Regions from separate parts of the Vibrio paucivorans genome, predicted to be linked through region 2. Evidence: riboswitches for the same ligand, from Rfam matches in the RefSeq annotation. Region 2 holds a riboswitch; the other holds the start of a gene.
What was found. Region 2 has a riboswitch for thiamine pyrophosphate ahead of thiD (bifunctional hydroxymethylpyrimidine kinase/phosphomethylpyrimidine kinase). Riboswitches for the same ligand answer to the same signal wherever they lie in the genome.
Positions count from the first base shown of each region.

Region 1: it holds a riboswitch for thiamine pyrophosphate, as region 2 does, so the genes downstream of both, thiC (phosphomethylpyrimidine synthase ThiC) here and thiD (bifunctional hydroxymethylpyrimidine kinase/phosphomethylpyrimidine kinase) in region 2, are expected to answer to the same signal.

Region 1 is NZ_CM133230.1:3,270,136-3,274,563, reverse strand. It holds gene ACXABW_RS14950 (multicopper oxidase domain-containing protein) at 1-1,356, shown strand, start outside; gene crcB (fluoride efflux transporter CrcB) at 1,477-1,860, shown strand; TPP riboswitch at 1,925-2,023, shown strand; gene thiC (phosphomethylpyrimidine synthase ThiC) at 2,143-4,098, shown strand; gene ACXABW_RS14935 (thiamine phosphate synthase) at 4,095-4,428, shown strand, end outside.
Region 2 is NZ_CM133231.1:541,034-545,461, reverse strand. It holds gene ACXABW_RS17640 (MFS transporter) at 1-630, shown strand, start outside; gene ACXABW_RS17635 (NAD(P)-dependent oxidoreductase) at 698-1,336, opposite strand; gene ACXABW_RS17630 (LysR family transcriptional regulator) at 1,461-2,351, shown strand; TPP riboswitch at 2,457-2,555, shown strand; gene thiD (bifunctional hydroxymethylpyrimidine kinase/phosphomethylpyrimidine kinase) at 2,619-3,461, shown strand; gene ACXABW_RS17620 (ABC transporter ATP-binding protein) at 3,532-4,305, shown strand; gene ACXABW_RS17615 (ABC transporter permease) at 4,298-4,428, shown strand, end outside.

The sequences.
Region 1 (4,428 bases), on a different replicon from region 2:
CGCTGTTCTTCAGCTGTAGCCGCTCTATTTGCATTGCCTGCTTGCTCATTAACCAAGATACAAAACGAGGGTTCCAACAAAATTTTTTATCTTACTGCTGAGCCTTCTACTGCACGCTTGGTTGGTGACAATAAGACCAGTGTACTTGCCTTTAACGGTACCATCCCTGCACCTACAATTCGTTGTAGGCAAGGTGAAAAGGTAGTGATCCGTTTTACTAATGGACTCTCTGAGCCAACGACAATTCACTGGCATGGTTTAAGAATCCCTATTGAAATGGATGGTGTGCCTTTTTTAAGTCAACCTCCTATCATGCCAGGTGAAACCTTTGATTATGAATTTACTCCACCAGATGCCGGTACATTTTGGTACCACCCGCATATGAACAGCGTTAAGCAGCTGGGAATGGGGCTCGTTGGGTTGATTGTGGTTGAAGAAGCAATTCCTGTTGAGTTTGATGAAGAATATGACTTGATGCTCAAACACTGGCATTTAGATAAACAAGGTCAGTGGAAAGATTTAATGATTCCTCGCCTTAGCGCTCGAATGGGGACTCCGGGCGAGTGGGGAACAGTGAATGGTGTACATGAGCCTGCTTATACTCTTAAATCCAATGCGACAGTGAGGCTGCGCATTGCTAACGTCGATAATACAATTACCTACCCTATAGCTATTGAAGGTGCAGAAGCTTGGGTAATTGCAATAGATGGGAACCCCATTAGAAGCCCCTATAAGCTATCTGAGCATAAGATAGGGCCAGGAATGAGGTTTGATGTCGGCTTAATCGCGCCAGAGCCTGGGAAGCGCGTATACGTCCGACACATGAAAGGGCGATTTCCTTTCCCACTATGTGAATTTGAGATTATCGATTCCAGCCTACCAAAAGGTAAGGAACTCCCTGCTTTGCCACTAAACCCCGTACCTGAGCTTGATATTAAAAACGCTCAGCAGGTTGACTTTGTTTTTGAATGGGAAGGTGCTATATCTCCAACGGGCAAAGATGGTAAATCGAAGCCGACATTTTGGCTGACGAATCGGCGTGCATGGGAAGGTATGAGTAAAGATAATATACCCGCACCATTAGCATCGTTGGAGCTAGGCAAGACTTATATCTTCAATCTAAGAAATGTCACTCAGTATCACCATCCGATCCATCTTCATGGACATACATTTACCGTATTGGAACTTGATGGAAAACAACTATCAGAACCATTCCATACCGACACGGTGTTGCTCGGTAAAAACGGAACGGCTAAGGCCGCGTTTGTCGCAGATAACCCTGGGCGTTGGATGTACCACTGTCATGTCATTGAACATATGAAGACTGGGCTGATGGGTTATATTGAAGTTAAGTGACACCTGTAACTTTTTAAAAGTAGATGAGTAATCAAGTTATTATTCTACGTATGTTAGTTTGATTTCTCGCATATTTTGTATCAAACGCTAAAATAGCCATACAAAAATTTGGGGAATATTATGGGACAACTATCAATACTCGGCTTCATTGCATTAGGTGGGGCATTTGGTGCGTGCTCACGTTATCTAGTCTCCGAACTATGTGTTGCACTGTTTGGTAGAGGGTTCCCATATGGAACGCTCACAGTCAACGTAATTGGTTCGTTTGCTATGGGTCTACTAATCGCGGCGTTTGAGAATGAACTATTAGCGACTGAACCTTGGAGGCAAATTATAGGCTTAGGTTTTCTAGGTGCACTGACTACTTTCTCAACTTTCTCAATGGATAACGTGTTGCTTATGCAGCAGGGCGCATTTTTCAAAATGGGATTGAATGTCTTACTCAACGTTGTGCTTAGTATTTCTGCCGCTTGGGTAGGATTTCAGTTGTTGATCAAATCGTGAACAAAAACTAAGCAAAAAGTATACAAATCGGGTTTGTAAATCCTACTCGATTCCATATAATAAAATTCACTTGTCGGAGTGCCATAAGGCTGAGACCGTTAACTCGGGATCCGTTGAACCTGATCAGGCTAATACCTGCGAAGGGAACAAGAGAAGATACTAAACTAGAGATTCATCTGGTTATTCTATCATCTGATTACTCGTCCGAGTGATCGCTCTTGTAGCATCAATCCGCCAAGCATTTTTATCCAAAGTAAATAATTACACGCAAGGAAAAATGCTATGTCGAGTCGTAAACAAGCAAGACTGGAAGCTAAACAGTTCATCGATTCATTGTCGGTAGAGCCATATCCAAACTCATCTAAAGTCTACGTAGAAGGAACACGTAGCGATATCCAAGTACCAATGAGAGAAATTAAGCTAGCAGATAGCTTGATTGGCGGTACCAAAGAAGAACCTGTTTTTGAGCCTAATGAGCCAATTCACGTCTATGATACCTCTGGTGTTTATACCGACTCTACTCATACCATTGACCTATACCAAGGGTTGCCAAAGCTACGTGAACACTGGATTGAAGAGCGTGAAGATACTCAATTACTTGATGATGTGAGCTCTGTTTATACTAAATCTCGTTTGGAAGACGAAACTCTAGATGAGCTGCGCTATGGCAATTTACCGCGCATCCGCCAAGCGAAAGAAGGCTCTTGCGTCACCCAACTTCATTACGCTCGCAAGGGGATTATTACACCCGAAATGGAGTATATCGCTATTCGCGAAAATATGGGGCGTCGAAAGTATGCTGATGAGCAACTTAACCATCAACATCCAGGGCAGAACTTTGGTGCTAATCTACCTAAAGAGATCACTTCTGAGTTTGTTAGGAAAGAAGTCGCTGAAGGTCGCGCAATCATTCCATCCAATATCAACCACCCTGAAGCTGAGCCGATGATCATTGGCCGTAACTTCTTAGTTAAAGTAAATGCAAACATTGGCAACTCTTCGGTGAGCTCTTCTATTGAAGAAGAAGTAGAAAAGCTTGTTTGGGCGACGCGTTGGGGTGGGGATACCGTGATGGATCTCTCTACTGGGCGAAACATTCACGAAACTCGTGAATGGATTCTACGTAATAGCCCTGTGCCAATTGGTACTGTACCAATGTACCAAGCTCTGGAAAAAGTAAATGGTGTTGCAGAGAACCTTAACTGGGAAGTAATGCGAGATACTTTGATAGAGCAAGCCGAGCAGGGGGTTGACTACTTCACTATCCATGCTGGTTTGCTGCTGCGTTATGTCCCAATGACAGCTAAGCGTGTGACTGGCATTGTGTCTCGTGGTGGTTCTATCATTGCGAAATGGTGTCTAGCTCACCACCAGGAAAGCTTCCTATACACTCACTTTAGAGAGATCTGTGAAATTTGTGCTAAGTACGATGTCGCGCTGTCCCTTGGTGATGGCTTACGTCCAGGCTCGATTGCAGATGCGAACGACGAAGCTCAATTTGCGGAACTACGTACCCTTGGCGAGTTAACCAAAGTAGCCTGGGAGTACGATGTACAGGTCATCATTGAAGGCCCTGGGCATGTTCCAATGCACATGATCAAAGAGAACATGGAAGAACAGTTGGAGCATTGCCACGAAGCACCTTTCTATACTCTTGGCCCATTAACTACAGATGTAGCACCTGGCTATGATCATATTACCTCAGGAATCGGCGCTGCGATGATTGGTTGGTACGGCTGTGCAATGCTTTGCTATGTGACGCCAAAAGAGCACTTAGGCCTACCCAACAAGGAAGACGTAAAAACAGGCTTAATAACCTACAAATTGGCTGCTCATGCCGCTGATCTGGCAAAAGGTCACCCTGGTGCACAAATCCGCGATAACGCTCTGTCAAAAGCGCGCTTTGAATTCCGTTGGGAAGACCAATTTAATTTGTCATTGGACCCTGAAACCGCCCGCGCTTTCCATGATGAGACTCTGCCTCAGGAATCTGGAAAAGTGGCGCACTTCTGTTCCATGTGTGGGCCTAAGTTCTGTTCAATGAAGATTTCTCAAGAGGTTCGCGAATACGCAAAAGACACGGAGCAAGTCGCGGCAGATCAGGCGATAGAAATCAAAATGCTAGACGATCCATTGGAAGGTATGCGTCAGAAGTCCAAAGAGTTCCTTGAAACTGGCTCTGAGCTTTACCATCCAGCGGTTGATAGCAAATCACTCGAACTTGAAGGCGAAAAGTGAAAATCCTTATACCAACCCAAAATATAAACTTAACGGGTGAGATACAGCAATGCTTATTGGTAGCGAAGTCCTATGGCTTCGCTATTGAGGATATCGAGTTGGGTGTAAGCTCAACTCCGTATCTTGAAGTTGGCCTTGAAGGCCAACTTCAGACTATAGGTATAAAGCGTTCTCATCAGTGTCATACTTCAGATAGTCACCAAGATGTGCTTCTGGATTATTCCATCGAACGCTTCGATACACTACTGCAGCGAAATGTTGTTGAGCCTCACCACATATATATTAATGTCGAGTTCAATTTGGACTTGGCTCTAGGTGAGTCGGCAGAAA
Region 2 (4,428 bases):
TTCATCCAGTTTCCTCCTGCACCTAAAAAGCACACCCAGCTAAGCTCCGACTCGCTAATGATGATCGCTAAGCAGCCTAACTTTCTCATCGCCGTATTTGCTGCAATGGTTGCGTACGCGGTAATGAATATACTGATGACAGCGACACCGTTAGCAATGATCGGATGCGGTTTCGATTTTCATAAAGCAGCTGGTGTCATTGAATGGCATGTACTGGGGATGTTTGTCCCAGCATTTTTCACCGGAAAGCTGATTGAGTTGTTTGGTGCTCGTAAGATGATATTGACCGGTGGGTTGCTGTTTGTGCTGTGTGTGATGATTAACATTAATGGACAAAGCATTTGGCATTTCCGTTCGGCACTTGTGCTATTAGGTGTTGGGTGGAACTTCATGTTTATCGCGGCAACCAGTTTGTGTAGTCAATCATACGCGGCACACAATAAACCTAAAGCGCAGGCCTTTAATGAGTTTGTGGTGTTTGGTTGTGTGACCATCACCGCGCTACTTTCTGGCTGGCTGGAAGCGACAGTGGGTTGGGAAAAGCTTAACGTTTACGTATTACCATTTGTCATCGCTGTAATGGTGATATTTAGTGTTAACGTGTACCGTTCTCGTATGGCTGCGCAATAACGTCGCGCCACAATAATAAAGCCACTCTAACCAGTGTAAGGGAGTGGCTTTAGTGTCAGGTTAGTGCTTAGTAGGCAATACCAATTCTTTGGTTTAGATGTTTAGCCGATTCCAATTCATCGACCAAAGCATGAGCATAATCGGTCACCGAAATACGGCTGTTACCTTGCTCGTCCGTAAGTAATTGTTCCCCACCAACTCTATAGTTTCCTTGTTTGTCACCAGGGAAAATCTCAGCCGCTGGACTAATATAAGTCCACGTTGTTGGTCCCTGATATTGGCGGAATACTTTCAGTGCTTCGCCTTGAGCGATGGCTTCTGGTTTGTACTCTTCAGGAAACTCTGGAATCGTCACTAATGGTGTGTTTGGAGCGACTTCCAGTGAACCGGCACCGCCAACCCAGACTATGCGTTGTGTCTTTGTTTCTGCAAGTGAGGCAAGCAGTCGGTTTGCCGATTTAGCCACGATTCCATGGTTGTTCGCTGCACGTCCGCCAATGGATACGACTAGTGTGTCTACATCAGTGAGAGCCTGCTCAAGATCAAAATCTTCAGATTCAATATCAAGTGTGCGAACTACGTTTGATAAGCCGTCAACCTTGCTCTTATCTCTAACTAGTGAGATGACGTTGTGACCACGTGAAGCCGCCTCTTTTACGATCTCACCACCAATCCATCCAGTTGCGCCTAATACTGCAATGTTCATAACGTCGTTCTCCATGTGTTGTTGTGTTTTGACGATGGAGAAAGTTTATTGGTTAAGTTATTTGCAATAAATATCAAAAATAGATGTATATTGTATCTTAATGGTTATCTAATTAGGGTGAGAAATGGATAGGTTGATCGCCATGCGTAGCTTTGTTGAGGTAGCAAACTGCGCCAGTTTTACCAAAGCAGCAGAGAACCTCGATCTAAGTCGATTGCAGGTGTCTCGTCATGTCCAAGAGATTGAAACTTGGTTAAAACAGCGCCTGCTGCATAGGACCACAAGAAAGGTCAGCTTAACCTCGGTTGGCGAGCAAGCTCTGCGACACTGCGAGAGCATATTGAACGAAGTTGCAGAGCTCGAAGTAAAAGCGCTGAGTCATTCCGACCGTTTAGAGGGGAAGATCCGCATTTCAGCGCCAATCGGTCTCGCGCAAACCATGTTGCTGGATGTGATTTCCGAATTCACTGAACGACACCCTGACGTGATTATTGAAGTGGTTGCCAGCGATCAGTTTTCTCAGCTTGTTGAAGAAAGGCTAGATATTGCACTGCGCTATACCGCTGAACCTGATGACACTCTTATTGCACGTCGGCTTATGCATGTCGACTCCATCGTATGTGCATCACCACAATACCTGCAATTACAGGGTGAACCAACTCAGCTCCAAGATCTCGAAGCTCATAACTGTTTTGGTCATTTAGGTGCAACACATTGGGACTTCGTAAAAGACAACCAGCCAGTCAGTGTGAAAGTACAGGGTAATTTGTTTGCCAACGATACCATGATGATTTCGTTGGCAGCCCTACGTGGAAAGGGTATCGCTCGTTTACCTTGTGACTTAGCAAATCCGCTAATCGCGCAAGGAAAACTCGTCAGGATTCTACCGGAATACACGTTACAGAGCAGTGCGATTTGGGCCGTGTATCTATCCCGTAGCTATCAATTACCTGTGGTTAGGCAATTCATCGACTTTATCGCCGAGCAATGGAGCCACGACATCCGAGCACAGTAAGTCGATGTAAGTTGGACTTAGCAGGCTTAAGGCAATATTTAATGATTAACTGCTCTTTTATTTGGGTTAAATCATTGCCCTTTGCCGCAAAATTGATATTATCGCGAAACATAGTCGGGGGGCCAAATGGCTGAGATCGCAAAAGCGAGACCCGTTGAACCTGATTCAGTTAACACTGGCGTAGGGAACTATCACTCTTGTCTCACTTGTGGCGATAGCCACGTGATCTAGGGCTAGAAGTTCCTGCACGCTTGCTTAGGAGCTTATATGCCGCACTCTTCATCTAACGATACTGTAAACACACCGATTGTTTTAACCATTGCGGGTTCAGACAGTGGTGGTGGTGCCGGTATTCAAGCTGACATTAAAGCTATCTCAGCAACAGGCAGCTATGCGTGCTCCGCGATCACTGCGATTACAGCGCAGAACACACTTGGCGTATCCGCGATCTTTCCAATTCCACTCGAGCACGTAGAGAAGCAGCTCGACGCGGTATTTACCGATCTCAACGTAATCGCTGTAAAAGTTGGCATGCTTGCAGACTCTTCCATCATTAAAGTGGTGGCAGAAAAGATTAAGCAATACTCACCGAAATTCTTAGTGGTAGACCCAGTGATGGTTGCGACGAGTGGAGATCTTCTTTTAGAGCAATCGGCCATCACGACACTAAAAAGTGAGTTACTTCCTTTGGCTGATGTTATTACGCCAAACCTACCGGAAGGTGCAGCGTTAATTGGTTGTGACGTCCCTGAAACTGAGCAAGCAATGACAGATATGATTACGGAGCTACGTAATCTTGGGGCTAAAGCTGTATTGCTAAAAGGTGGTCACCTAGAAAAAGATCAAAACAGTAATGATCTCTTGATTACCGCGAACGAAGTCGAGCAACTATCGGCAAAACGTGTGGAAACACGTAATACTCACGGCACAGGTTGTACTTTATCTTCAGCGATTGCATCGTACCTTGCGCAGGGTAATGACCTTAGCTCAGCGACGGCTTTGGGCAAGAAGTACATCTCTGAAGCCATCGCTCACGCCGATGAGCTGGATATCGGTTCTGGCCATGGGCCGGTTAACCACTTTTATGCAATCCAAGCAGGCAATCGCTAATACCATGTTTGATTCAACGAAGCTTGATTCAACAAAGCAGCCTGCCAGTCACCAGAGTCATTGTGAGGCGATGGAAAACCTAGATGAATGCATCGACATTCGTGGTGGTTACTTGCGCTATCTAGATAACGCGCAACCAACGATCGAAAAACTGACTATGCAGATCCCAGCGAAAAACTGGACCTGCATACTAGGTAAGAGCGGCTGTGGTAAAAGCTCGTTGCTGCGGTATTTAGCCGGTTTGCTCGGCGATAAAGTCGAATGGCGTGGCGCAGTTTCAATCCAAAATCAGCATTCGCTATCGGCAGAAGTGCACTCGCAAATCGCTTACATGGCACAACAGGATTTGTTAATGCCATGGCTGTCGGTGCTAGATAACGTACTACTTAGCAGCCAATTTGGTGAAGCGAGTTCATTATCTAAGGAGCAGCTAACCTCCAAAGCATTAGAATTGCTAGAGCAAGTAGGTTTGCGAGACCACGCTCAGAGCTTGCCACAACAGTTATCGGGCGGTATGCGTCAACGAGCCGCGCTTGCGCGTACCTTAATGCAAGACAAACCGATTGTATTAATGGATGAACCATTTTCTGCGCTTGATGCTGTAACACGCCACCGCTTACAGAATTTGGCGTGTGAACTGTTAAAAGAGAAAACGGTAGTGTTGATCACACACGATCCGCAAGAAGCGATCAGGCTAGCCGGGCAGTTATACATTATGAGTGGCTCTCCAGCGCGGGCGGTATGTTTGGATGTTCCTAAATCTCCGACACCAAGAAAGCTCGATGCCGAATGTGCTCAGATCCAGCAAAGCATCCTAGACAGTTTGGAGCGTGATTATGAGTAGCATGACCCGTGTAACCGCCATTTCAAATAAATTGGAAAAGAAAGAACGAGTTTCTCACCCAGCTCTGCGCGTAGCGATTTCATGTTCTGTGATTGTCGCAATTTGGCAGTTGGTTGTGGTGGT